2 regions of the Corynebacterium lactis RW2-5 genome follow, and region 1 is predicted to be linked to the other one. Evidence: riboswitches for the same ligand, from Rfam matches in the RefSeq annotation. Region 1 holds a riboswitch; the other holds the start of a gene.
What was found. A riboswitch is a leader RNA that binds a small molecule or an ion and turns the genes downstream of it on or off. The one in region 1 is predicted to bind cobalamin.

Region 1 (14,624 bases):
CTTCCGCGGATACCGAGGGGATGACGCCCGTTGAGGCATGGTTGTCGGGAATCTGGTCGGAGGTCCTGTCCGTCCCGCAGCCGGGCCCGGCGTCCGACTTCTTCGCCCTCGGCGGCACCTCTCTGGCCGCAGCAGGCGTGGTCGCCCGTATCCGCGAGCGCGCCCCGCAGGTCGCCGTACGCGATCTCTATGACCACCCTCGCCTGGGAAGGCTCGCCGAAGAGCTCGTCTCCCGGGGGCTTGTCGACGACTCCGTCGCTGGTGACGCCGCGTCCTCTACCGGCGAGGAAATACCCGAACCCACTCCGGTATCCCGGGGCACCCGCTGGGCGCAGGTGGCGCTCATGGTTCCGATTCAATGGGCTCGTGGCGTGCGCTGGGTTACCTGGCTGGCGATTGCGAACTGGGCTCTCGGTGGTCCGTTGGCGCTGCCGGGTTGGGCTGTCGCGCTGCTTGGAGTCCTGTTCCTGACACCGCTTGGAGTGATGCCTGTCAATGCTCTGCTGACTCGGGCCCTGACGTCCTCGGTACGCCCTGGCGACTTCCCGCGCGGCGGCTCCGTGCACTTGAGACTCTGGGCCGCCGAGCGATTGGCGGAATCGTCCGGAGTCCGCTCCGTTGCGGGCGCGCCCTTTGTGCTCTGGTACGCGAGGATGCTCGGCGCGTCGATAGGCAAGGGTGTGAATTTGCATTCACTGCCGCCGGTGACGGGCCTGGTGAGACTTGACGACTACTGCTCCATCGAGCCGGAGGTCGACCTGTCGGGCTACTGGGTCGACGGCGATACGGTGCACGTCGGCGAGATTTCCGTGGGTGCGCATGCGCGAGTCGGTGCCCGCTCTACCCTGCTGCCGGGCACACGGATTGGCCAGAGCGCGCACATCGAGGCGGGCTCGACCGTCACCGGCGAGAAGAAGGTCAAGGCGGGCGCGCGCTGGTCGGGCTCGCCGGCGCGCAAGGTCGGGCGTTCCAAGCACCGCTTCCCGGAGCAGCTGCCACCGTCGGCACGCGGCTGGGTCGCGGTGTACGCAGCGACGGCTGTGCTGCTTGCGCTGGTTCCGCTGGCATCACTGCTGGCCATGGCCGCGCTGCTCGGCTGGGCGACGGATGCAGGGGCCTTTGGCGCTGAGACAGCCGAGTGGGAGCTGAGCTCTGCGCTCGTCAGCGCACTGGCCTGGGTTCCTGCCGCAACCTTGGCGGGCATAATCGTCTACGCAGCCCTCACCCTGGTACTGGTGCGACTGTTCAGCCTGGGACTGCGCGCCGGCGTTCACCCGGTGCGCTCGAGAATCGGCTGGCAGGCCTGGGCGACAATCCGGCTCATGGATGCCGCCCGCGTCGACCTCTTTCTCATCTATGCCTCACTGCTGACCCCGAATTGGTTGCGCGCGCTCGGTGCCCGCATCGGCCACGATACGGAGATCTCCACCGCAGTCGCGATTCCGAAGTTGATGCAGGTAAAAGAGGAATCCTTCCTCGCTGACGACACCATGGTCGCAGGCTACGAGCTCGGCGGTGGGTGGATGCTTATCGACGATTCCAAGATTGGCAAACGGGCCTTCCTCGGCAACTCGGGCATCACCTTGCCCGGGCGCAAGCTGGCGAAGAACTCATTGGTTGCAGTGCTATCGTCCACGCCGAAGAAAACCAAGTCCGGTTCGAACTGGTGGGGATCTCCGCCGGAGAGGCTCCGCCGCGTTACCAATGTTGGCTCGGACGAGTCCGCACAGACGTACCGCCCGACCACGGGACTGAAAGTTGCCCGCGGCGTCGTGGAGACGCTGCGCATCCTGGCCCCGATGACATCCCTGGCGCTGGCGGTGGCCACCTTGGCCGGAATGCAGTGGATCGGCGAGGCGGCGTTGACTCTTGCGATGGGATTCCGGGGTGCCGAAGATACCATGGGAATCGCGTTTGCCCTGCTGGTTACGCTCGCCCTGACTCCCCTGGTGTTCCTGCTCGCCGGCATCCTGGGCCTTGCGGTGACAGTGGCCGCGAAGTGGGTGTGCGTCGGCAAGCATCGCACGGGCGAGTCCCCGCTGTGGAGTAGGTTCGTGTGGCTCAATGAGCTTCAGGACACCTTCGTGGAGATGGTCGCCGCGCCGTGGTACCTGAACCCGGCGATGGCGACCGGAGGGGCGTCGCGCGCGATGCGTCTGCTGGGTGCGAAGATTGGCCACGGAGTGTGGCTGGAGAGCTACTGGCTGCCGGAGACGGACCTGGTGGTTATCGAACGCGGCGCGACCGTCGGGCGCGGTTGCGTGGTTCAGACCCACCTTTTCACCGACCGCGTGATGACTCTCGACGAGGTTCACATCGGCCGCGGCGCCGTACTGGGGCCGCACTCGGTGGTGCTGCCGGCATCGGTGCTGGGCGCGGGCGCGCGGGTGGAGCCGGGGTCGCTGGTGATGCGCGGCGATCACGTTCCGGCGCACACGGCCTGGCGTGGCAATCCAATCGAGCCGAAGGCTGCGAAGTAGGGGGAGCGCTGCGGCCGTCGCCCACAACAGCGCCCCACCTTCGACATAGTCGACGCGAACCCCGGCCCCGGCGGCGCGTGGCGCCACCGCTGGGATTCCCTGACCATGGAGACGGTCAACAACATCTACGACCTTCCCGGCATGCCCCAGGCCGAAGCCCCACCAGAGGCCAAGGCCTCGACCACATTGATTGACTACTTCGGGAAGTTCGAAAAGCGCGTCCGCGAGGGCCTGCCGCCACAGTCGGTGGTGTCGGTGACCGGACTCGGCTGGAATCCCTAGCTCGTCGATGCCCGCGAGCGCGGCGTCCTAGTCCCCCACCCGATGTTTGAGTGCACGGACTCAACCGGCGTGATCATCGCCGACGGGGAGCACCTGGACTTCGATGCCGTCAATTTCGGCACCGGGTTTCGCTGGGAGATGCGCCACCTTAGACCGCTGCATCTTTGCGACGAAGCCGGCGGCATCCTCATGGATCCACCGCAGGTCGTCGCCGATCCTCGCATCTTCCTCGTTGGCTACGGCCCATCGGCCTCTACCGTCGGAGCCAATCGCGCCAGTCGCGATGCCGCGAATTCAATCCGTCGCCAGATGAAGGCCCGGGCCCGCCCCTAACCCACAAGTTTTCGCGAGAAAACCCTCACTTTTTTGTTTTCAAACATTTACTCTTGTGGGCATGACTGACTTCCCCACCAAAGACGGCCTGAATATGCCCATCACTCCGCTGCGCTTCCTCGAGCGCAGCGCCCGCGTCCATCCGGAAAAGATCGGATTTGTCGACGGCCCCCGCCGAATCTCCTTCCGCCAGATGGCCACGGATGCGCAGGCCTTCGCGCACGCGCTTATCGACGCCGGCCTGGCCACCCACGAGCGCATCGGCGTCCTGGCGGCCAACAGCTACGAGGCTCTACTGGCCCAGTTCGCCGTACCGCTAGCCAGAGGCGTGGTGGTGGCGATCAATACACGACTGGCCCCGAAGGAGATCGAATACATCCTGGAGCACTCGGGCATAACCACCCTGATGGGCGAGAAGTCTCTGATCGACAAAGCTCTTCCCACAATCGGCCACCAGCTAGAGCATGTCATTTACATCGCCGATGGCGACGGCACCGAACCGGTAGCCGCACCTGCCACCGACCCCGCTACCGATGAGCCGGGTTCAAGCACAGCCAGCATCGACTTCACCACCTTTAGCAGCTTCATCGCGGGAGGCGGCGTCGGCAAGCAGGACCTGCCCTACGAGGTGGCCGATGAAAATGACCCCATCGCGATTAACTACACCTCGGGCACGACAGGCAAGCCGAAGGGCGTGGTCTACACTCACCGCGGCGCGTACCTCAACGCGCTGGGGCAGGTGCAGACGATGCACTTCAACCACCACACCGTTTACCTGTGGACACTGCCTATGTTCCACTGCTCCGGCTGGTGCACCGGTTGGGCAGCGATGTCGGTGAGCGCGCGCCAGGTAGCAATTCGCGCGGTGCGCGGCCCCGAGATGTGGCAGCTCATCCTCGACGAGGGCGTCACCGCGATGTGCGGCGCCCCAGCAGTGCTGACCACGCTGGTCGACGACGAGAACAAGCGCCGCGTCACCAACCTGCGAATCATGACCGCGGGCGCCCCGCCGAGCCCGACCATCATCACGCGCTGCGAAAATATCGGAGTGGAGATCACCCACGTCTACGGCCTGACCGAAACCTACGGCCCATTCACCGTCTGCGAGTCCCAGCCGGACTGGTCCGACATGACCGTCCGCCGCCGCGCAGTGCTCAAGGCCCGCCAGGGCGTCGCGTCCGTCACCAACCAGGACGTGCGCATTATTGAGCCCACCGATACCCTCGACGCACCACTAATCGATGTGCCTGCCGACGGCGCCACGATTGGCGAGATCATCATGACGGGCAACGGCGTGATGAACGGGTACTTCCGCGACCCGGAGGCGACCGCGCACGCGTTCCGGGGCGGCTGGTTCCACTCCGGAGACCTGGGCGTGATGCACCCGGACGGATATATCCAGCTCCTCGACCGCGCCAAGGACGTCATCGTCTCCGGCGGTGAGAACATCTCCACCATCGAGGTCGAGCAGGCCGTAGTGAGTTACCCGGATGTGTCCGATTGCGCCGTCATCGGCGTTCCGGACGACAAGTGGGGCGAGCGCCCGCGCGCCTACGTCGTACTGCGCCCGGAGGCGCTCGGCGAAGGCTCACCGGAGGAGATCGCCGAGCACAACGAGGCCGTAGCCGCGGTTATCATCGCGCACTGCCGCGCCCACATCGCCGGATACAAAGTCCCGCGCGACGTGGTGGTCATCGACGAGTTGCCGCGGACCTCGACCGGCAAGGTGCGCAAAAACGAGCTGCGCGAGGCCGCCTGGGCGGGGCACGGGGACTCCCGCATCAAGGGCTAACGCTAAGAGCTACAGCACCCGCGCCCCCTCTGAAACCGGCTCCGCACCGGCTCGCACTTCGGAGAGCGGTTCTGCTGCTGAGCGGGCTTTTTTAGCGGCCTTGACCAGCACTTTCAGGGAGGCGATTGTCTCTGGCCAACCCCGGGTTTTCAGGCCACAGTCCGGGTTGATCCACAGCAGCTTGGGGTCCACGCTCGCCAACGCGTCAGAAATCAGGTCATCGACCTCTTGCTGCCCCGGCACACGCGGCGAGTGGATATCCCACACACCGGGGCCGATTCCTTGTGCGTAGCCGGCGTTGGAGAGGGCGGCAAGGACTTGCATTCCATTTCGGGCCGCTTCGATGGAGGTAACATCGGCATCCAAATCACCGATAGTGCCGATTAGCTCATTGAATTCCGAATAGCACATATGGGTGTGAATCTGGATGTCATCGGCCACTCCGGCCGTGGCCAGACGGAAGGATCCGACCGCCCATTCGAGGTAGGCGGGCTGATCCTCCTTCCTCAGCGGCAGCAGCTCACGGATTGCAGGCTCATCTACCTGAATGATGCGCGCACCGGCAGCCACCAGATCGGCAATCTCGTCACGCAGCGCTAACGCCACCTGATCTGCGGTAGTTCCCAGTGGCTGATCGTCGCGAACAAAAGACCATGCAAGCATCGTCACCGGCCCGGTCAGCATGCCCTTGACCTGACGGGACGTCATCGTCGCCGCTGCCTCATACCAGCGCACCGTCATCGGCTCCGGGCGGGATACATCACCGAACAGAATCGGAGGACGCACACATCGGGAGCCATAAGACTGCACCCAGCCATTCGTCGTGGCTAGGTACCCGTCGAGCTGCTCAGAGAAGTACTGCACCATATCATTGCGCTCTGGCTCTCCGTGAACTAGCACGTCAAGACCAAGCTCCTCCTGGCGTTCAATGACCTCGCGGATTTCAGCTATCATCGCCGCGTCGTACCGCTCCGGGGTAAGGTCGCCGCGGCGCAGGCGCGCCCGGGCCCTGCGGATTTCCGCAGTCTGAGGGAAGGATCCAATAGTGGTGGTCGGCAACTCGGGCAGATTCAGCGTCTTTTCCTGGGCCGCACGCCTGCGCTCGAACGGAGTGCGAGTCCTGTCCTGCTCGCCGACTGCAGCCACTCGCCTCTCAACCCGCTCATTGTGGATTAACTCTGAAGTCGCCCGCTTACCGACGGCCACACGGGCCCGCCTCAGCGCCGCGGCATCGTCAGCAGTGATGTCCGTGCCGTTAATGCGCGCTTGAAGAACTCGGGCCAAAAGCGCGACCTCGGCGATTTTCTCTTCACCAAACGCTAGCCAATCGTGGATCTCGGCCTCACTTTCGGTGGGGGTCTCAGCCCTCAGCGAGTACGGAACATGCAGCAGAGAACAGCTGGTGGAAACGATAATCTCGCCTCGGTCTGCGAGATTCTCGAGAATATTCAGAGCTTCGTCGAGGTCACGCCTCCATACATTGCGCCCATCCACGATGCCCGCAACCAACACCTCTTGCCCGGTCCAGTGAGGCAATTCAGCCCCTCCAGCGACTAAGTCGACGCCGATGGCGCCGACTCCGGTTCCGGAGAAAATCTCTAGGGCCTGATCGCCGTCGCCGAAGTAAGTTTGTACCCACAGCTTTGCCCCCGCAGCCTCGGCGGCGTCGGAAAGCACCTGGTAGCACCGACGGAGACGCTGCCGGGCGCCATCATCGAGATCTGTGACAGCGATAGGCTCATCGAGTTGTACCCACTCAAACCCCTCAGCGCCAAGGCGCACGATTATATCCTGGTAAGCGTCTACGAGCTGTTCCAGGAGGGCCAGCGGATCGGAGCCATCGTCGGTGCGTGCCAGGGCTAGGTAAGTGTACGGGCCGATCAGATGCGGACGTATGACGCCCTTGCTGTAGGCACGGAAATTACAGGCTTCGCCGAGCCATGTGGCCACGTCGGGTCGAAAAACCGTCCGAGAGGATAGCTCTGGGACAATGTAGTGATAGTTAGTATCGAACCACTTTGTCATTGCGGACGCAGGCTGCGTCTCAGTGCCGCGCGCCGTGGCGAAATAGCGGTCAATCCAGGCAGGAAGGTTGGCGCCGATGCAATCCGGAATCGTGTCGAATCGGGACGGCAACACCCCCAGCAGAGCTGAAGTATCAAGCATTGAATCATAGAAGGACCGGCCGACGGTGGGGATTGAATCAATACCCGCAGCGTTGGCACTGTCGATGTAGCGGTGTACTAGGCCACGCGCTGTTGCTGCGAGCAGTCCGGCTGTAGCCGGGTCTCGCCAATACTTCTCCAGTGCGATTTTAAGTTCTCTATTTGGCCCGATACGCGGAATGCCCGCGACGGTAGCATGAATAGCCATGATCTCGTGATTTCCTCGTCAATCGTGATCGGCAGTGAATATCTATTTCTCACAACCGGCAGGCATTCGGGCTTGTCGACGTAGCAGATACCGAAGCCATGGCTATTTTCACAATTGCGCCAATGCGTTTTTAGTGCAATTTGCGCGGTTTGACCCCGGATTATTCAACTAGACGCTTACCGTTGCGGGACAGCTCCGGACTTTCACCGGATTCCCCTGCATAACTCATGGTTGTTCGACTATGACTCCACTCATTCCGGGGCTCCAGTGAGTGCACCATTTCGGCTCGTCATACTCAACCACAAGGCGGCTGTTGGCCAACAGTGTATACCACGCCACATTTCCTATTGAGCAGAGGGCAAGAATTAGCGAGTTTCCGAGATTCATCAACCCTTTTGGGGTGACCTAGCAACGTATAGACCCGAAAAAGGCTAACCCCACCAGTAGTTATTCGTTTCATTTTTTGAACCAGCATATAGATAGCATGTCGTCCTATTAATGGCTTAAGATAGAAACAACAGCTAAAGCGACTACAGCCCTGCCTGAATCTCAGCACAGAAGGGAGCCCTCCCATGACAGAGTCGACACAAACGCCACTAAAGAACGCCATCCAGCCCTTCGACGGCGATGTGCAATCCGGCATTGAGCAACCAGGTCCCGCGCATCTGCACCTAATCGCCCTGGACTTTAACGAGGACATAAGTCCCGAAGGCATAGCCGAACTATTCCGCAGGCTTACAGACGTTTCTCGACGACTCACCCAGGGCGAGGAGATTCCAGACTTCCTCGAGCGCGCAATGGTCGAGGTCATCGCAAATCTGACCATCACTGCGGGCTTTGGCGAGCGAGTCTTTGACCTACTGGGAAAATCCGACCGCAAACCCGCCGGTCTACATGACATTCCATCCTTTAAGTTAGACCGGCTGCGCCCCGAGTGGGGGCAGAGTGACTTCGTCCTACAAATCTGCTGCGACGACGCCGTAACCACCGCCACCGTAGCCCGTCTTCTTACCAAAACCGCAAAGCCATGGGCCCATGTTAAATGGTTCCAAAAGGGTTTTGGTCGAGCATTCGGCTCTGTCCCCGTCGGCTCCACTCCACGCAACCCGATGGGCCAAATCGATGGCACCGTCAACCCAAAGGATCCCGAAGAATGGGACGAGCAAGTCTGGATTGACTCCCAGGATGCAGCGCTTAAAAACTCTTCCATCATGGTCGTTCGGCGCATCGCTCTGAATTTGGATGCATGGGAAGAACTAACCTTGGAGGAGCGAGAAATGGTGATTGGCCGCCGAATTGACAACGGCGCTCCCCTATCCGGCGGCGATTCCGAATTCGATGAAGAGGATATGGATGCCAAGGATGCCGAGGGCAACTATCTTATTCACCGCCAATCACACTTAGCACTATCCCGTGAACAGGATGGGCAACCGGAAGATGCCCTACGACGCCGCGCCTATTCTTATGAAGATCAGCCGGCAGGCAACCCGGATGACCCTAACAACACCGGACTGGTGTGGATTGCATTCCAGAAAAACCCCGACAACCAGTTCACCAAAATCCAGTCAAGACTAGACAAGGAAGACATGCTTAACGAGTGGAGCCGACATATTGGCTCTGCTGTGTACTGGATTGCTCCCGGTACGACTCCAGATTCCTACTGGGGCCAGGAGCTCATCGAGAACTAACAGCGAAAGGTGCAGGCTGCGGGGTGGGAAGTGCGGGAGGCGCGGGCTGTCGGCACTTTAGCGCTGTTTTAAACGCACCCGCTGCACCGTAGCGCTGGCTTGTGACTGTAGTGCACGCTATCTGCTGCTCTACAGTCGCGCAACAGCGCTAAAGTCGCCAGCCAAGGCACCAGCCTTCCCACTATTCGCCCGCCAGCCCACCCCAAAACCACTTCAAAACACCGAAAACCCGCCCCTCAATAAACGAGAGGCGGGTTTTCGTATAAGCCCGACAAGAGTGCGGCAGGCGCTCTCACGCCACCGACACTAGCAAATCACTAGTCACCAATCTGGTCGCGACCGCGCTTCACTATCTTCGGATCCGGAGTGCCAACCAGCTCATGGTCCTTCTCGGTGTACTCGAACTTAGAAAGCACGTAACGCATAGCATTCAGGCGTGCGCGCTTCTTGTCATTCGACTTGATGGTAATCCACGGCGACTCATCCGTGTCGGTGTAGCGGAACTGCTCCTCCTTGGCGCGTGTGTAGTCATCCCAGCGGTCCAGCGAGGCAAGGTCCATCGGGGAGAGCTTCCACTGGCGGACCGGATCCACCTGACGGATGGCAAAGCGAGTGCGCTGCTCCTTCTGGGTCACGGAGAACCAAAGCTTCGTCAGCGAAATACCGGAACCCAGAATCATGTTCTCCAGCATCGGAACCTCACGCAGGAACTCCGCATGCTGCGACTCGGTGCAGAAGCCCATGACACGCTCCACACCGGAACGGTTGTACCAGGAGCGGTCAAAGAACACGATCTCACCCGCGCACGGGAAGTGCTGAATGTAGCGCTGGAAGTACCAAGAGGTGGATTCGCGCGGCGACGGCTTCTCCAGAGCGACGGTGCGCGCACCACGCGGATTCAAGTGCTCATTGAAACGCTTGATTGTGCCGCCCTTACCGGCGGCGTCACGGCCTTCGAAGAGGATGATGTGCTTCTGGCCAGTTTCCTTGGTCCAGTTCTGCCACTTCAGGAGCTCAATCTGCAGCTTGCGCTTGGTCTTTTCATACTCCTTGCGGGTGAGACGCTCCTCGTACGGGTAGTCATCCCTCCACGTATCGACGGGAGCCCCGTCAGGGGTAATCAGCACCGGATCGTCTTCATCCGAATCATCCACAACGTAGCCTTCGGTCTTCGCCAAATCGACGATGTGGAATTCCTCTTCATTCTTGTCAGCCATGTCTTCAATCTTACTGAATTAAGCAGGTTCATGTCCCCCATCAGGGTGCCTTTACCTGCAATTTCCCAGCATCGATAGCTCTCAGGCACCGAATTTGAGGGGGAGATCTCAGCTGCCTGAACCGACCTGCGAACATAGGTTGTGAAACATGTTGTTATCTGAAAGCCCTAGCAGCCCGAGCTGAGGCCGATCGTCTCCTCGCCCGCACGGAGTGGCTCGTCCGCTCCATCAACGCCACCGCCTTCAGGGAAGGCACGCCTACCAACGCCCCCCCCTGGCCAAGCGTGATTACCTTCTCGCGCGGCGAAATTTCTTAACTAAGGTGGCCGACCAAGTATCATCGAGGCAAGACCGCTATTCGTCATCCGAAATTCGTCATGTTCCAACCGTCGAGGTCAAAGAACTGAGGAGACAGACGGACAAAGCGTCGAAAGACTTCCGAGAATTGGATTCGAAAATTCAGCAGAAGAACTGGGCCACTGAGCTAATCGAAGCCAGCAAGATCTAAAAAGGCGGCTCCGGAAGGAAAACTTCACCCAGTTTCTTATTTCCAGGAAAGCCGGTAGTTTCCTAGGCAAGTTAGTAGTTGCGCGCGTATAGCGTAGGCGAGTGTCACGGCATTCTCGGCCCGAAAAGAGACCCCTATAATCACGCCTGTATTTGGGAGCGCAGGTCCATACGTCACTGAAGCTCACCAGGCATGATTCACATGGATATCGACGAACAATTGATTGTTCACTACCAGGCACTGAGGCCTAGAGCGTGCAGCGAGGGTTGGGTATGGGGACTTAGTACGCCTACGAAATTCAGCTCCGAAATGCGACGGCCACCGAGATTCCTTGGGGATCGCATTCCACGAGGAATTCTCGGTGGCCGTCGCTTTCTTCACAGTCGAGGGCTCCGTTCTTGGCACTGCCGGAGTGGAGCCCGCTCAATCAGCGCGATGTCCACTAAGGCTTAGAAGCCCATACCGCCCATCTCGTCGCCACCCGGCATTGCCGGTGCAGCCGGTTCCGGCTTATCGGCAACAACAGCCTCGGTGGTCAGGAACAGAGCTGCGATGGAGGCAGCGTTCTGCAGAGCAGAGCGGGTGACCTTCACAGGGTCGTTGATGCCCGCGGCCATCAGGTCGATGTACTCACCGGTAGCGGCGTTCAGGCCCTCACCCTGTGGCAGGGAGGCGACCTTCTCGGTCACGACACCAGCCTCGAGACCAGCGTTCAGAGCGATCTGGCGCAGCGGAGCTGCCAGTGCGGCGCGGACGATGCGGACACCGGTGGCCTCGTCGCCGGACAGCCCCAGCTCGTCGTCGAGGATGTGGGAAACCTGCAGCAGAGCGGAACCGCCACCTGCAACGATGCCCTCCTCAACGGCTGCCTTAGCGTTACGCACGGCGTCCTCGATGCGGTGCTTGCGCTCCTTCAGCTCGACCTCGGTAGCAGCACCAGCCTTGATAACTGCAACACCGCCGGAGAGCTTCGCGAGACGCTCGGAGAGCTTCTCCTTGTCGTAGTCGGAGTCGGAGTTCTCAATCTCGGCGCGGATCTGGTTGACGCGGCCCTCGATAGCGGACTGCTCGCCAGCACCCTCGACGATGGTGGTCTCGTCCTTGGTGACAACAACCTTGCGGGCGCGGCCCAGCAGCGGCAGGTCGGCGGTCTCCAGGGAGAGTCCAACCTCCTCGGAGATGACCTGGCCAGCGGTCAGGATAGCCATATCCTGCAGCATTGCCTTGCGACGGTCACCGAAGCCCGGAGCCTTAACTGCGACGGACTTGAAGGTGCCGCGAATCTTGTTGACAACCAGGGTGGACAAAGCCTCACCCTCGACGTCCTCGGCGATGATCAGCAGCGGCTTACCGGACTGCATAACCTTCTCCAGCAGCGGCAGCAGGTCCTTGATGTTGGAGATCTTGGAGGAAACCAGGAGGATGTACGGATCCTCCAGGACGGCCTCCTGGCGCTCCATGTCGGTGGCGAAGTAACCGGAGATGTAGCCCTTGTCGAAGCGCATACCCTCGGTCAGCTCCAGGTCGAGGCCGAAGGTGTTGGCCTCCTCCACGGTGATGACGCCTTCCTTACCGACCTTGTCCATAGCGGTGGCAATCAGCTCACCGATTGCCGGGTCAGCGGCGGAGATACCGGCGGTAGCAGCGATCTGCTCCTTGGTCTCAATGTCCTTAGCGGAAGCCAGCAGCTTCTCGGTAACGGCGGCAACAGCCTTCTCGATACCGCGCTTGATGCCCATCGGGTTGGAGCCGGCAGCAACGTTGCGCAGACCCTCGGAAACCAGAGCCTGAGCCAGAACGGTAGCGGTGGTAGTGCCGTCACCTGCGACGTCGTCAGTCTTCTTGGCGACTTCCTTGACCAGCTCTGCGCCAATCTTCTCGTAAGGATCCTCAAGTTCGATTTCACGTGCAATGGAGACGCCGTCGTTGGTAATCAGCGGTGCGCCCCACTTGCGCTCGAGGACTACGTTGCGGCCCTTGGGGCCGAGCGTGACCTTAACAGCGTCGGCCAGGGTGTTCAGACCCTTTTCGAGACCGCGGCGGGCCTCCTCGTCGAAAGCAATAATCTTAGCCATGAGGTTTGAAGAATCCTCCGTTTATAAGTGGCACTTACATGGGAGTTGACCCTGGCGCCCGCGACGGCATGTGATTTGAGGGAAGTGCCACCCTCTCCATCACCGGAGTCAACACTGTACTTGTTGAGATTTGTTGAACTACTTTGAGAAAACCTTGTCTAAAAGTCTTATCTAAAAGCCGTTCCTTTTAGCACTCAACTAATTCAAGTGCTAAGTCACTTTTCTAGCACTCCCCACCCTCGAGTGCAAGGTTTGCCCACACCGTACGCACGCCACACACTTCCCCACGCCCAGTCCACACATGCGCCTACACTGGCGCCCATGAGCATTATTAATAAGGACCTGATCGAGTCGCTGCGCACCAACATCGCCAGCCAGCGCGACACAATCCGCACCCAGTTGACCGACCTGGTCGCATTCCCATCCGTCCACGGAACCGAGGAAACGAAGAAGGCCTGCAAGGACGCGGCCGCAGCCGTGGCCGGTATGTTCGCCGAGCTGGGCATCGAACTGATCTCGCACGACACAATCGACGGATCCATTACTCTTTCCGGGTTCGTCCCAGCAGCGTCGGAAAGCGCTAAGACTGTACTGCTGTACTCGCATTATGATGTCCAGCCCGCCGGCGACGAGTCCGCCTGGACCGCCAGCCCCTGGCAGCTCGACGAGCGCGACGGCCGCTGGTACGGCCGAGGCACCGCGGACTGCAAGGGCAATGTGGTCATGCACCTCGCCGCGCTTCGCGCCCTGCTTGACGACGCAATTGCGAGCCAGGTCGAACTGCCGAACATCAAAATCATCGTCGAGGGCTCCGAGGAGCGCGGGTCAGCCGGACTCAATAACCTCATTGCGACACAGCCGGAGCTCTTTAGCGCCGATGTCATTCTCATCGCCGATGTCGGAAATGCGGAGGTCGGCCAGCCGACGCTCGTTACCACCCTGCGCGGCACGGCGGACCTGGAGGTTCGCGTCGATGCGCTGCAGCAGCCGGTCCACTCCGGCATGTTCGGCGGCGCAGCCCCGGACGCGCTGGCGGCGCTTATTCGCATGCTCGACAGCCTGCGGGACGAAAACGGCCATACCAAGATTGACGGCCTGGACTGCTCCCAGAAATGGGAGGGCCTGGACTACGAGCCGGAGACCTTCCGCGCGGACGCGGGCGCACTGGACGAGGTTGAGCTCCTCAGCAACCAGGACGCCTCCGTCGCGGACCTGACTTGGGCGCGCCCGGCGGTCATCGTCACCGGCATCGACTGCCCTCCGGCCACCAACGCGGTCAACGCCATCGCGGCGACCGCCATGGCGCACATTAACTTCCGCATCCCGGGCGGCGTGGACCCGGCCGAGGCCCAGGAGGCCCTGGAAAATCACCTGCGGGCCCATGCTCCATGGGGCGTGAAGGTGAGCGTGAACCGTGACGAGCTCGCGAATCCGTTCCGCGCCAACGTCGAGGGCGACGTCGTAAAGCTTGTTTCGGACAGCCTCGCAGCGGCTTATGGCAAGGAGACCGCAAGTATGGGCGAGGGTGCGTCGATTCCGCTGTGCGCGACGCTGCTGGAGGCCGTGCCGGGCGCGGACATCGCACTCTACGGCGTGGAGGAGCCGCAGTGCCGGATCCACTCTGCGGACGAGTCCGTGGATCCGAACGAGATTCGTGACATCGCGGTGGGTGAGGCGGTGTTCCTGTCGTCGATTAACGCGCTATAGCACCCACCCTCACCCCGACTACCACATCGGGTTTTACAGGGGTTACAAACAAGCAGGGGCTGAAGTTTCGAAAAATTTTCACCCCTGTTTTTAGTTGCACAATCACGCAGGTAGCCGGGCGCTTTTCAATTCGACAAAGGCACGGTACCTGTGTTGCCCACGTCTCCTT
Region 2 (14,624 bases), 160 kb from region 1:
CGCCCAGTTCACTAATACCCACGCCACGACAAGCGCGATCAAGATGCCCACCGAGACAGACACAAAACGTAGGTCCAGCGGACGCGAAATCACCAGCACGCGCATCGAGCCAGGTTCAGCGCGCAACTCAATCCCCTGCTGCATCCGCCGCGCACGAGAGAAGGCGATGACAAACAGGCTCGCGGACTGCCCCGCGGTATCCCGAACCATCGAACGCCGCGTCAGGTGTCCCAACCTCCTGGCTTGGGCGTCCGCCATTGCCCTCGCAGAGTCAATTAGCACGCCGGTCATGCGATAAATCAACTCCGCCAAGTAAGTGACCGAACGAGGAATCCCGTGCCTGCTTAACCAGGACAGCAGCTCCGATAGCGGTGTGGTCAGCGCAAAAGCCATGGTGCAGCAAATGCCCGCAGCCGAGCGCAGCACTACCTCGAGCATTCGGATCGGCCCGGTGGGCGAAAGCGAAAATCCCGACGAATCAAGAGCCACCAAAAGGGGCAAGGCCCCGACGAGCACGAACGTCGCCGGAGCCAAGACCATTGCGGCATAGAGTTTCAGGGGCACCTTCGCGATGATCGCAATGACCAGCGCGAGCACTCCGATAATAGGGGCAAATGGAATTGGCGGCAGTGCCACCGCCAGGATGAGGAGCCCTCCGAGAAGAAGTACTTTCTCCCCAACATTCCGCCGCGCCCACCTACTTCGGGCCGCTGCTACTTCTAGGGCATTCACTTACGCGTCTACCTACTCCTCGCGGACACCGGATCGGGACTTGGAGTTGTCCGCAGTCCGATTCTTGCCGCGGTAGTAGCCGATAGCGTAACCGAGGACGCCCGCGCCAAGGCCCGCCTGAAGCGCGAAGAGTCCAGACTCGACCTCTCCCGGCAGTTCTCCCACGAGTGGCTCAAACCACGGCTCGTAGCCCGGATCGGTCTCCATGATTACGTCGCTTGCGATGGCATCAGTTCCGCCGAACTGCTCCTCCTCCGCCGGGTCGCCAAAGTTGAAGAACATCGGGAAGACGGCAATCAGCGCAATGGCACCAATCAGAATCGCCGTTACCAGGCCCGAGTTCTTGCGGGGAGCCTGCGTGCTGGTGGTGGAATTTTCCATGATTATCTCTCCTCTTTTTGCCTACCGACGCCTACTGCTTGCTTCCGGACATGGAAGCTGGGCGGTGGGTCTCGTCACTGCTGCTTTCTGGAGCGTTGGCGGCCTGGGGCTTCGTCGCAAAGCGAGAGAGGAACCCGAGATCGGCGAGCTCAGAGTGAGCGACGACGAGGAGGGTGCGGACGACGATTACGGTGACCAGGGCCTCGATGATGGCCAGCGGGATCTGGGTGACCGCGAAGAGCCCGATGAAGGTGGTGAAAGCGCCCGCGAATCCGCCGGGCTCGGCCGGGTGAGCGATGGCGAGCTGGGTGGAGGTCACGACGTAGGTCGACAGGTCAGCGAAGAACGCCGCCATGAAAACGCCTGGGAGCAGGCCCCCACCGAGCTTGCGCGTGATCGCGTAAGCCGCGTAGCCGACCCATGGGCCCACGATGGCCATGGAAAAGATATTCGCGCCGAGGGTCGTAATACCACCGTGCGCAAGAAGGATGGCTTGGAAGAGCAGGACAATCGTACCTAGCAGCGCCATCACGGGTGGCTTGAAAATAACGGCACCCAGTCCGGTTCCGGTCGGATGGGAGGTCGAGCCGGTCACGGACGGAACCTTCAGTGCGGAAAGAACGAAAGTAAAAGCACCGGCCGCGCCGAGCAGAAGGCCACTACCGGGATGTTCCTTCATGATGCGCTTAGCCTGGGCGGCACCGTAGATGACGAAAGGCGCGGCAGCGACGCCCCATCCGATGCAATGAGTAATGGGAAGGAATCCCTCTGCAATATGCATGATTTTAGTTTTCTTCCTACGGCGCCACTCACCTCGACGGCACCGTTCGACTGCCGACCGGCTTGTGCAGGTCGGATGATTTCCAGTCGGTCTCCTGGCTGACGAGTAGCCCAGACCTTATCTCAGAGCCTGAGCGGGCGACACGCGCCTTCCCCAGTTCGAGTCCTTCTCCGTTTAACGACGGAGACGATCTCGACCGAGTGGCGTTCGCGTGCCGCGACAACGAAACAGTCCGGTCACTGAGGGACCTGCCTTTGGGGCTTCGACTATTTCGCTGCACTCGATCACAGTGGCGAGGGCCGCTGCTTATTCTCAAAACATTCCCGTTAACTGAAAATCAACACCAATGTTAGTAGTTGCGAACAAAATTGAATTGCCTTTACCCTCACATTGACGTAGTCACAATGAACCGAACCCAACGCGAGTGCCGTTGCGGGGATTCATCGGGCGGGCATGCTGCCGATTACTCGACAAAAGTTGGACACGTCACAGAAATATAGACCAACTGGTCTGTACTTAATCGCCGAAAGGGCGTACACTACGTGACGAACCAACAACTGATTAGAAAATCCTCTGCGGTTTTCGGAAATGGATAAGACAAAATGACCATTTACAATGATGTCACTGATCTGGTCGGCAATACCCCGCTGGTCAAGTTGAACCGCATCTCCGAGGGACTCCCGGGCAACATTATTGCCAAGCTGGAGTTTTACAACCCGGCTAACTCGGTCAAGGACCGTATTGGTAAGGCGATTATTGAAGCAGCCGAGCGCTCCGGCGAGCTGAAGCCGGGCGGAACCATCGTCGAGGGAACCTCGGGTAACACCGGCATCGCGCTGGCAATGGTCGGCGCAGCCCGCGGTTACAAGGTCATCCTCACTATGCCGGACACCATGAGCCAGGAGCGCCGCGTAGTCCTGCGCGCCTTCGGCGCCGAGCTCGTACTTACCCCGGGTGCCGATGGCATGCGCGGCGCGGTAGAAAAGGCCAACGAGATTGTCGCCAACACTGACAACGCCATCCTCGCCTCCCAGTTCGCCAATTCGGCCAACCCGGCAATCCACGAGGCAACCACCGGCGAAGAGATCTGGAACGCGACCGACGGAAAGATCGATTACTTCGTGGCCGGCATCGGCACCGGCGGCACCATCACCGGTGCGGGCCGGACGCTGAAGAAGCACAACGCTGACGTGAAGCTCGTCGCAGTTGAGCCGAAGGACTCCCCGCTTCTGACCGAGGGCAAGGCCGGCCCGCACAAGATTCAGGGCCTTGGCGCCAACTTCATCCCGGAGATTCTGGATCAGGACATCCTCGACGAGGTCATCGACGTCACCAACGAGGACGCGATTGCCGTTTCCCGCGAGGTAGCCAAGCTCGAAGGCATTCTCGGCGGCATCTCGGCCGGTGCGAACATCAAGGCAGCGCTCGAAGTTGCCGCACGACCGGAGGCAGAGGGCAAGAACATTGTCGTAATCGTCCCCGACTTCGGCGAGCGCTACGTCTCCTCCATCCTTTACGAAGAACTGCGCGACTAATTTTTCGCAGTCGTACCCGCTAGTGCGGCATTTTCTACACGCTGGCTAGCGGGTTTTCGTCTCTCCGAATCGCCGAACGGCTAGGATTGTTTCCTATGATTGAATTCTTCAGAATCCTCAAAGAGGATCTGGACAATGCCCGGGCGCACGACCCCGCGGCGCGCAGCGACGTCGAGAACGCCGTCGTCTACTCGGGGCTGCACGCAATTTGGATTCACAGGATTTCGCACAGGCTTTGGCTGCGCGGCGGAATGGCTAAGGGACTCGCCCGCGTGCTGTCGCAGTTTGCTCGCGCATTAACTGGCATTGAAATCCACCCGGGCGCGACCATTGGCCGTCGCTTCTTCATCGACCACGGAATGGGCGTCGTTATCGGCGAAACAGCCGAAATTGGCGACGGCTGCATGCTCTACCACGGGGTCACCCTGGGCGGGCGTTCCCTGGAGAAAGTCAAGCGCCACCCGACGCTGGAGGATAACGTGACCGTCGGCGCCGGCGCCAAGGTCCTCGGCCCCATCACGATTGGTGCAGGCTCCGCCATCGGCGCTAACTCGGTCGTGACCCGAGGCTGCCCGCCGGATTCAATAGTCGTCGGCATCCCGGGCAAGGTACGACCCGCTAAGCCCGGAGAGCACAAGGCCCTATTCGATCCCGCAATCTACGTCCAGGGCGACGGAGACTTTATTTAAGGCATCTAAGGCTTCACGGCAGGCCGAACGCAAAAAATGGCCGGGTGGTTGTCCCCTTCTCGCATTCCCAAAAGGGCAACTATCCGGCCTTTAGTGCGTCACCCCGACGAACGGGGCTGTCGAGTTCCTACTCAGCGAGCAAATCCTTGTACTCAGGGTTCTTATCCACGAAGCCCGCAACTGCGGAACAGCTCGCGTAGACCTGGCGGCCACTCAGGCGAACATCATCCAGCGCAGCCGAAATTAGAATCTTGGACAGCCCCTGCCCCTGAAACCTGGGATCAATCACAGTGTGATTAAAGTCGAGAGCGCCCTCTACTGGAGTATAGGCGGCGAAACCGGCCTCTTCGCCCTCGACAGTGAGGACGTAGCGCCCCTGAGCCTCATCGTGCGAAATCGTATGTGCCATGGCTATTAGCTGCTCCTTCGTTCCGTACCTACTTTGTCTGCACTAAACCCGACTCCTAGTTCTGAATCAGCGGCGGCTCACCCGGATGCTCATCGGCTCGCCCCACAGCTACTCGGCAGGGCACGTTGCCATCGGTTACCTGGCTAGCTGCCTCACCGGAGGACCAGCCGAGGCTAATCGTTTCCGCGAGCGGGCCTGCGATATCCGCCATTTCGGCATGAGACAGACCAGGGGCTACAACACTAATGCGGTAGCGCTTACGCTCACCCGGATCGACCCCAGGATTAGCCTCGGCCCAAAGATCCGCCAACGACGAGGTCCGTCCAACGTCAGGCATGACGTCTTCGTAAACCTTGACCTCTTCGTCCGGGATAAGCTCCGCCAGAGCAGCGCGTACCTTATCAGCTGCAACGTGACTGCCCACTGCGTCCGTGTAGACAAAAATGCGGACAACCCACGGCAAGGTTTCATCGTGGGAAAGCGTTCCGGCGGAGGCGTATTCCTTGGTCATGGGTCACATCCTAGTTGTCAATAAACATTTCATACCGGGTGAATGTTTAGTTTCTCCCACTTTAGTGCACATAGCGACGAGAAAACCGAATTGTCAGCAAAAGGACTGAGTGAGGGAAAAAATTTTACGCAAAAGCCCCGATTCCTTGAGAGGAATCGGGGCAATTGTGGCCAGAAGCGGGATCGAACCGCTGACCTTCCACTTTTCAGGCGGACGCTCTACCGACTGAGCTATCTGGCCAGACTTGAACTAAATCAAGTGGCGACCCTGACGGGACTTGAACCCGCGACCTCCGCCGTGACAGGGCGGCGCGCTAACCAACTGCGCCACAGGGCCATAATCGCCGTGCCCAACAGCAGTAATTCCTGCGCTGTGCACGAGAATTAACTCTACAGAAGAGCGATAAAAATAAGCAAATCAGCAGTTCAATACCGTTTTTCAAGCATAGAGCTGCTTCCGTCTCCTGTCGATGCCTACAATCGGGGCATGGTACGCACCCCAGACGCTCCAGTATCCGTTTCGAAAATCCTGAGTGCAGCAGCCATCGCCGGACTACTGTGCGGCGGAGGAGCCTGGGCGATAGCCTCCGCGGCTACAGATGCACCTCAACGCGAAAGTTTCGTAATCTCCGCACCGGCACACCGAGGAATAGCGCAAGTAGAAATTCACGACCCCGACAATGTGCTGAGTCCTGCAGATGAGGCTCGTTTGAAACGCGATGCATCTCGGATAGAGGCCCCTGACGTCGTCCAACAACTGCACTACATTGTCTTCTCCAGCAATCACGAAAACGTCAATGACTCGGTTGAGGAGTACCTACGCGACAACCGTCCGGATCTCATCGGCGACGAAAAGTTCGTAGACGGCACCATTTTCGTCGGAGTGGGTCTCGACCCTCGGCAGGCATTCGTCTTCGCTGGCGAGGATGTCGCAGATGTTCTCTCCCTCCGAGACGGCAGCCACTTAGAGGGCGCAGTCAATGCCATCAAGCCCGGAATGAAAGACAACAACATACCCGCCGGTCTGTTCGCCGGCGCTTCCGCCGCTACCGACGCTAAGGCCCTTGAACAATCTCAATACCAAGACGCGGTGGACTCCCGCATCGGGCTGATGGCAGGAGCGGGGCTCGGTACAGGTGGTGCAGCTTCTGCCGCCGTCGCAGGTGTCGGTTTCTACCGTCGCGAACGGAAGAAGAAGCTCGCGGCGGCACGCGAGAATCTCGCCTTCATCGCCCGGGAGTACGGCTCTCTAGGACAACGCCTCGACGGCATCGACATCCGGGCCAATTCTCTGACTTCTCCGCTGGCGCATGCCGCAATGCGGGCCGAATGGGAGGACGTTCGTGATAGGTTCTTGGACCTCCACCAAAGTGTCGAAGCATACGGAGGGCTTACTGAATCCGGAGACCCGAAGCAGATTCTTAGCCAAGCTGACAAAATCCAGGATGCCGCAGACACAACTCGACAGCTGTCCTTTGCGGAGGACAATATCGACAAGATTTTCAACATCGAGCATGGCAACACCGAGGTTCGAACGCAGGAAATCACAGCCCTCCGCGCAGATATCGTCCAGGCCGAGGCAAGCCTGCCCGACTCCAACTCCGGTTTGTACGACAGTCTTACCTCCGCGCGTAAAGAGGCTGATTTCCTTGCAGCGAAGCCGGACGCACCTGACTTTCTGGATCGTTACGTTCAGCTACTCAGGGACTACCAAGCAGCATTAGTAGTGCTGAAGGAAAAGCAGATGAGCGAGGTCGAGGACACCAACGAGCTGCACAGGCCAGCTCTCTACGAAGCGAGCTACCGTCCCGGATACGGCTACATGGATTTCGTTCCTTACTGGGCACTCAGCAGTTGGCACAGTGCGAACGTCGAGTCAGCGCAGTCAAACTCCAGCGGAAATTCCGTAAACTCGGGATTCAGCTCAGGATTCTCCGGCGCAGGTGGTTCTTCCAGTTTCTAGTTTTTCCTGTACCGAATTCTCCGGCCCACTCCCCTGCGTGTCGCCGTTAAAACCAGGCCACTACGCGAAGAGCTCCGGCCCCTGGTATGGGGGTCGGAGATCTTGGTCATCTCCTCGATCTTCTTATCGAACTCAGCAGAGCCGGTACCGGAATGAAAACCGCCCCACACACAAGAACCTGGAAAGACGGGCCACATACGGGTTAATACACAAAAGCCAGCCCCTCTACCGAGGAGCTGACTTTTTATCTGCGACCCTGACGGGACTTGAACCCGCGACCTCCGCCGTGACAGGGCGGCGCGCTAACCAACTGCGCCACAGGGCCATTGTGAAATTTTAGTGGTACTCCCAACGGGATTCGAACCCGTGTTGCCGCCGTGAAAGGGCGGAGTCCTAGGCCTCTAGACGATGGGAGCCCGACATATATTGCCACCGCTCACGTCCTCGCCTCGGCTTTTACACCCTGGCAGGAGCTCGCTGCAACAAAGGAAACTTTAAATCATGCGAGCATTTTTTCCAAAAAATGAGCCTACCTGGGAAAACATAGGACCTTTACATAACTTACGAACTACTTTCACCTGCACTGAAAACCCCGTAGCCACAGACAAAAACATTGAGCACGAATTTTTCACCGTTTTCACTATTTCCAGCCCAGCACCGACCCGCGACAAGTATTTTGGTCTGCAAACACGAATCGAGTTCTTAGTCAACTCACCACAGACAACGAAGCGGAGACCCCATCATGACGCTTGCAAACCCTCACCCATCAGCAGCTTCCAACGCTGCGCCGAACGAGTTCAATGCCCCACAGGCCCACGACCAATCCCCGCCAATCAACTTGCGAGGCGTTCCCCGCCCCACCAATGCCCCTAAAGCAACCTGGTCTGCAAACGGAATCCCAAGCTCCGAGGCAGAGCAAATCGACCGCGAAATCCTCGACAACCCAGCTGCCAGCATCGGCCACCTACTCCAGCGTCGCGCGGCAACCACTCCTGACAAGGTCGCGTACCGCTTTCGCGACCCGAACGAGCAGTGGCAATCATTCACCTGGGACCAGTTCAACGACCGCGTCCAGCAGCTCGCCGCAGGCCTACTCGAGGTCGGCGTAACCAAGGATTCCGCCGCGGCAATCATCGCCGGCACCAGCATCTCATGGGTAGAGGCGGACATCTCCCTGATGTCCATCGGAGCGCAGTCCATCGCCATCTACCCGACCTCCATTTCGGAAGACATCTCCTACATCCTGCGCGATTCCAACTCCCGTATCGCGATCGTCGAAGATGCCTCGCAAGTAGAAAAGCTACTTTCCGTCAGACAGGAGCTCCCCCAGCTCGATCATGTCTACGTTATCGACCCTGCATTCGATTTCGCCACCATCACAGACGAGGACTCCAGGGAGTGGCTATCTCCACTAGAGGAGTTGCGCACCCTCGGGTCGCAGTACCTCCAGCAGGATTCAGATGTCGCCAATCGCGCCATCGCCGCCGTCGACCATGAAACGGTTGCCTGCCTGCAGTACACCTCGGGCACCACAGGCAAGCCGAAGGGCGCCATCATCACCCATGGCGCATGGGTAAAAAATGTCGCATCGGTATGCTCCATCGGCTCCATCTACAACGATGATGTCCACTTCATCTGGCTTCCGATGGCCCACCTATTCGGCCGCTTCCTCGTCTACCTTTCCGCCGACGCCGGGGTGCCTACCGCCATCGACGGTCGCATCGACAAAATCGTGGAGAATCTCCAGGAGGTCAAGCCCACTGTCATGGGCGGCGCGCCGCGCATTTTCGAGAAGGCCTACTCCGCCATCATGGCCCAGTTCGATGGCGACGGTGTGAAGGCAAAACTCGGCAAAGTCAGCATGCGCCTGGCACTTGAGGACACGGAACGCAGGCTCGTCGGCAAGCGGAGTTCGGCATGGCACCGCGCCAAACTGGCGATTGCAGACCGCGTGGTGCTGTCGAAAATCCGCGCGGCGCTCGGCGGGAATGTGCGCATGTTCATTTCGGGCTCCGCCCCGATTAATCAGGACATCACTAAGTGGTTCACCGCCATGGGCATGCCAATCGCCGAAGGCTACGGCCTCACCGAGGGCTGCATCACCCACCTCACCCGCCTCGATGCCTTCCGCATCGGCACTATCGGCTGGCCGCTGCCAGGGGTTGATGCCCGGCTTGCCGACGACGGGGAGTTACTCATCCGAAGTGACTGGAACCTTCTCGGCTACCACAACCGGCCAGACGCCACGAAGGAAGTCCTTCCCGGCGGCAGCTACATGTACACGGGTGACATCGCACACATAGACGACGGTTACTTCTACATCACTGACCGAAAGAAGTCACTGTTCAAGACCTCCAACGGCAAGTACGTCGCGCCCGCGGCAATCGAGTCGGAGTTCAAGGGCCTGTGCCCCATCGCGATGGAGCTGGCCACCTACGGAGAGGGCCACAAGTTCATAGTTGGCATGGTCATACTCGAAGAGAAGGCGACACAGGCCTGGTGCGAGGCCAACGGCATCGAGGCGGATTCCTTTACCGAGATGACCCAGCATCCGAAGGTCGTGGAGTTCGTCCAGCAATGTCTCGCGAAGCTGAACGAACGACTGAACTCGTGGGAACAGGTCAAACGCTTCCGCATCCTGGACCGCGAGCTGACCCTGGAGGCCGACGAACTGACAGCGAGCCTGAAGATGCGTCGCAAGCACGTCCACGAAACCATGAAGGAGCAATTCGAGGCGCTATACGAAGACCCACTAGCGCCAGGTTGTCACGACTCCGCCGGAGTCACCTGGGTCAGCTTCGCCCAGCCGGCACTGGACGAGCACCCGGTCTTGGACGATGCTCACGATATCCACCTACGCCGCCGCAGGAAGCCCTAGGAGGCTTCCAGGCCGTGAGTGTGGAGGGCGTCGGCAAGCGGGCGCCCACCTCTACACTTGAGAACTATGGCTACTCCTGACTTCATCCTGGAACTGCGCGACAAGATTGGCCACGCTCCGCTATGGCTGCCGGGAATAACTGCGGTGGTTTTGAAGGAGGTTCCGCCCGGGGCTCCCATTCACCAGCTACCGGAGGTGCTGCTGGTTCGGCGGGCGGACAATGGCGAGTGGACCCCGGTGACGGGGATAATCGACCCGAACGAGGAACCCCATGTCGCGGCCGTGCGCGAGGTCAAGGAGGAAACGGGGCTCGACGTGATGGTGGAGGCGCTGCTCGGCACCGGCGCGGTGGGCCCTGTCGAGTACCCCAACGGCGACGTGACCTCGTACGTTGATATCGCGATGCGATGCGCCGTCGCGAGCGCCGAGCCCGGGGCGGACACCCCGCACGTGGCGGACGACGAGTCGGTCGAGGTGGGCTGGTTCCAGGTCTCGAAGATGCCTCCGATGAAACCGCGATTCCGGCTCATTATCGCCGACGCGGTGGCCCAGCTAAATCATCCGACCGGATATCGCCCGCGGATGGGCTACTACAAGCGGGAAAGCTGAATCACAGATTTTTCATTTTTCTCTTTTTCCCGCATGCAAGCGCAATGGATACAAAAAACCTGGCAGCGAAGCCGGTTAAAGGCTCCGCCACCAGGCGCGCAGTGGGCCCTGAGGGGCTCGAACCCTCGACCTGCGGATTAAAAGTCCGTAGCTCTACCAACTGAGCTAAAGGCCCGTGCGAAGTAAATCGTAGCAATTGAAACACGAATTCCAACAATCGGGATCGAAAATTTCCCGCTCCCGCCCCCGACCTCGCAACTCAATCAATCGCGCAACATACCCCCACCCCTATTTTGGCCTAGACGAAAGCACGCAACGGAACTTAGCCCCCAACCCGCCCGACTGTCTATATAAGCGGCTAGTCTCCCGCCCCGGTTGTTGCAACCCTTTTTCGCCCCGAGCACCACTCAGGTGACGAGGGAGAAACTAGGGTCGCACGACGGCGCTACGGACTACCTGCTCTAACCAAACAACGTTTCTTGCAGTCGAGGAATCATGGATGTCGTCGATATATCCCGCTGGCAGTTCGGCATAACCACCGTCTACCACTTCCTATTCGTCCCCCTGACCATCGGCCTTGCCCCACTCGTCGCCATCATGCAGACGCTGTGGGCCACGACCAAAAACGACCTCTGGTACCGTGCCACTCGCTTCTTTGGCACGGTCTTCATCATCAACTTCGCTATGGGTGTCGCAACCGGCATCGTCCAGGAGTTCCAATTCGGCATGAACTGGTCCGAATACTCCCGGATGATTGGCGACGTCTTCGGCGGACCGCTGGCCCTCGAAGGCCTGATCGCGTTCTTTTTAGAATCGACCTTCCTGGGCCTGTGGATTTTCGGATGGGGCCGAATCCCCACCTGGGCTCACACTGCGTCAATCTGGGTCGTCGCCATCGCGGTGAATATCTCCGCGTACTTCATTATCGTCGCGAACTCCTTCATGCAGCACCCGGTGGGCGCCATCTACAACCCGGAGACGCACCGTGCGGAGCTCACAGACCTCGGGGCCCTGCTAACCAATCCCACCGCGCTAGCCGCCTTTCCCCACGCAGTCGCCGGTTCTTTCCTCACCGCGGGCACGCTGATCCTCGGTATCAGCGGCTGGTGGATTGTCCACAGCCGCCGCGGCGGGGAGAGCAACACCGTCTACGAGCAGACCTTCCGCAAGGCGGGCCGAATTGGCTGGTGGGCCACCGTCCTCGCCTCCATAGCTGTCGCAATCACCGGCGATATTCAGGCGAAAATCATGTTCGTGCAGCAGCCGATGAAGATGGCCTCCGCGGAGTCTCTATGCCACACCCAAACGGACCCGATGTTCTCCGTCCTCACCGTCGGCACGCACAACAACTGTGATTCCGTGTCGCACTGGTTGGAGCTTCCCTGGGTGCTGCCTTTCCTCGCTGAGGGCAAGTTCTCGGGCGTCACACTTCAGGGTGTCCAGGACTTGCAAAAGCAGGCGGAAGCGATGTTCGGCCCCGGCAACTACGCTCCAAATCTCTTCGTCACCTACTGGTCCTTCCGCGCCATGATTGGCCTGATGGCCGGTTCCCTGGCAATCGCGTTTTTCGCCTGGCTGTTCACCCGGCGCGGCCTCGTCCCGACGGGCCGGTGGTCTCGTCTCTTCGCCCTGGGCTCGCTACTGGCCATCCCGTTCCCGTTCGTCGCCAACAGCGCCGGGTGGGTATTCACGGAAATGGGCCGCCAGCCCTGGATCGTCCACCCCAACCCCGACCACGCCGGCGATCCTCGCACGGAGCTAATCCGTATGACCGTCGACATGGGCGTTTCTGATCACGCACCCACGACGGTACTGATCACGCTCATCGGTTTCACCGCAATCTATCTCGCGCTCGCCGTGGTCTGGTTCTGGCTGATTCGCCGGGCGGTCATCGCTGGCCCGCCTATCGACGCCCCGAACCACCCCGCCGTCACAGCTACCGGGGTATCGGCAGCACACTCGGCGATGCCCGGGCCTTCGGCACCTGTCGCAACCGACCTCGGTGCGAGGGTTAGCTCCCCGGTCCGTTTCGCGCAGTGCCGACCCGTCGAGTCAGAAAGGTAGTCGATAAACATGTTTGGGCTAGATCTTCCCGTCGTCTGGTTTGTTCTCGTTGCGTTCCTTTTCGCCGGGTATTTCCTCCTGGAAGGCTTCGACTTCGGTGTCGGAATGCTGCTGCCTTTCCTTGGCCGTGGGGAGCCACGTCGTAAAGCGATGCTGGGCACAATCGGTCCGGTGTGGGATGGCAACGAGGTGTGGCTGATTACCGCGGGAGGAGCGCTCTTCGCGGCGTTCCCCGAGTGGTATGCGTCGATGTTTTCGGGCTTCTACCTTCCCCTGTTTCTCATCCTGGTGGCATTGATCGTGCGAATCGTGGGCCTGGAGTGGCGCTCGAAGGTGCACGAGGATTCGTGGCGCGCCTGGTGCGATGGCGCGATTGTGTTCGGCTCGTGGCTGCCTCCGATTCTGTGGGGCGTGGCGGTGTCGAACCTCATCCGCGGCGTGCCGTTGGACGCGAACAGGAATCTCGATTCGGGTTTCGGCACGCTTTTAGGGTTGCTAAACCCGTACGCCCTGCTTGGCGGCGCCGCCTTTGCCTCCGTCTTTGCCCTGCACGCGGTCGCATTCCTGCGCCTGAAGACGGCGGGCACGCTGCGGGAGGCCCTCGGGCGCGCGGTGCCGATCCCCGCTGCGGCGGCGCTGCTATTCGGCAGCGCTTTCCTGCTGTGGACACAGCTGGCCTATGGCAAGCCGTGGGTGTGGGTTCCGCTTGTCGTCGCGGCAGCGGGACTGGCGCTGGCAGTCGTCGCCATCGCCGCTGGTCGCGACGGCCTCGGATTCATTGCCAGCTCAGTCACTGTGGTCACCGTGACGGTGGTAGTTTTCGGATCGATGTTCCCGTTCCTGATGCCCTCCACGGCACCCGGTGGGGTGTCGCTGGACATCTGGAACGCGTCCTCCAACCCGTACACGCTGAAGATTATGACCTGGGCCGCCATTGCGGTGACGCCGTTGGTCCTTCTCTACCAGTCGTGGACTTACTGGGCTTTCCGCAAGCGCCTGACCGCCGACCGTGCCGCGATGCCGACCGAGTGAATAAGTACGGAGAGGAGCACGCATGAGCACGACCGTGGCGGCGGCTCGAGGACCGATTGACCCGAATCTTTTGGCTCTTTCCACGCCGGTCCGTCGGTGGATTTTCGTCGCTGGAGTCCTGACCACGCTCAATGTCGCCGCGACTATCACCCTGGGCTTGGCTATCGGAATCACCGTGGCCAGAGTCCTCGGGGAAGGCGACCCCGCCTGGCCCCTTTTCGCCGCCGTTTCGTTGACCGCTGCGGCCGCGAAGGTCGCCTGTTCATGGGCTCTGACCAGGTTCGGCGAGGCTGTCGGCGCGGAGGCGGCCTCTACCCTGCGGGCCGATGCGCTCCGGGCTCTCGCGTTGAAGGATCCGCGCACCGTCGATCTCTCCGCGTGGCGAGCAACCCTCACCGTCGGCATCGACGGCGTTGCCGTCTACATCGCGGAGTTCCTCCCCAGCATCGTCGCAGCAGCGCTGGCCACTCCCATCGCACTGTTCACCGTCGCTTTTCTGGACCTGTACTCGTTCGCCATCGCTGCAGTAACGCTCCCCCTTGTGCCCCTTTTCATGTGGCTGGTCGGCCGCCTGACCGAGGGACGCACCGAGCGCCGCCTGGCGGATATCGGCACCGTCCGCTCCCAAATCCTCGACCTCATCACCGGACTGCCAACCCTACGTGCCCACGGCATCGCGTCGGCACCCGACGCCGAAATCCGCCGACTGTCCGAGCAGCACCGGGACTCCTCCATGGCCGTGCTCCGCGTGGCCTTCCTTTCCTCCATGGTCCTCGAGTTTTTAACCACGCTATCTATCGCGCTCATAGCCGTCAGCATCGGCTTCAGGCTTCTCGACGGCTCCAGCACCCTCAGCACCGGGCTCGCCGTCTTGATTATCGCCCCGGAAATCTACGCGCCCATCCGCGCCGTGGGGCACAAGTTCCACGCGGCCCAGGACGGTCTAGTCGCTGCCCGCGAGGTCACGGCCCTGCTCAGTGCACCGAGCCCGGTGGCGAGCGAGGAGTCGTCGGCAAGCGGAACGGAGGTGGCGCCGACGGT

Region 2: another riboswitch for cobalamin. It lies ahead of CLAC_RS09905 (energy-coupling factor ABC transporter permease); the one in region 1 lies ahead of metE (5-methyltetrahydropteroyltriglutamate--homocysteine S-methyltransferase).

The regions. Positions count from the first base shown of each region.
Region 1 covers NZ_CP006841.1:2,406,994-2,421,617, forward strand. Annotated here, with positions in the region: gene CLAC_RS10675 (Pls/PosA family non-ribosomal peptide synthetase) at 1-2,480, shown strand, start outside; gene CLAC_RS12740 (hypothetical protein) at 2,586-2,762, shown strand; gene CLAC_RS10680 (hypothetical protein) at 2,805-3,095, shown strand; gene CLAC_RS10685 (AMP-binding protein) at 3,157-4,887, shown strand; gene metE (5-methyltetrahydropteroyltriglutamate--homocysteine S-methyltransferase) at 4,897-7,260, opposite strand; cobalamin riboswitch at 7,301-7,530, opposite strand; gene CLAC_RS10695 (Dyp-type peroxidase) at 7,833-8,948, shown strand; gene ppk2 (polyphosphate kinase 2) at 9,266-10,165, opposite strand; gene CLAC_RS13015 (DIP1984 family protein) at 10,488-10,673, shown strand; gene groL (chaperonin GroEL) at 11,123-12,748, opposite strand; gene CLAC_RS10710 (dipeptidase) at 13,070-14,455, shown strand.
Region 2 covers NZ_CP006841.1:2,242,609-2,257,232, forward strand. Annotated here, with positions in the region: gene cbiQ (cobalt ECF transporter T component CbiQ) at 1-732, opposite strand, end outside; gene CLAC_RS09900 (energy-coupling factor ABC transporter substrate-binding protein) at 745-1,113, opposite strand; gene CLAC_RS09905 (energy-coupling factor ABC transporter permease) at 1,145-1,894, opposite strand; cobalamin riboswitch at 1,962-2,244, opposite strand; gene cysK (cysteine synthase A) at 2,497-3,429, shown strand; gene epsC (serine O-acetyltransferase EpsC) at 3,525-4,118, shown strand; gene CLAC_RS09920 (GNAT family N-acetyltransferase) at 4,246-4,527, opposite strand; gene CLAC_RS09925 (hypothetical protein) at 4,583-5,038, opposite strand; tRNA gene CLAC_RS09930 (tRNA-Phe) at 5,206-5,278, opposite strand; tRNA gene CLAC_RS09935 (tRNA-Asp) at 5,298-5,374, opposite strand; gene CLAC_RS09940 (DUF5129 domain-containing protein) at 5,525-7,000, shown strand; tRNA gene CLAC_RS09945 (tRNA-Asp) at 7,252-7,325, opposite strand; tRNA gene CLAC_RS09950 (tRNA-Glu) at 7,341-7,416, opposite strand; gene CLAC_RS09955 (AMP-dependent synthetase/ligase) at 7,743-9,878, shown strand; gene CLAC_RS09960 (NUDIX hydrolase) at 9,945-10,487, shown strand; tRNA gene CLAC_RS09965 (tRNA-Lys) at 10,590-10,662, opposite strand; gene CLAC_RS09970 (cytochrome ubiquinol oxidase subunit I) at 10,983-12,551, shown strand; gene cydB (cytochrome d ubiquinol oxidase subunit II) at 12,561-13,583, shown strand; gene CLAC_RS09980 (ABC transporter transmembrane domain-containing protein) at 13,606-14,624, shown strand, end outside.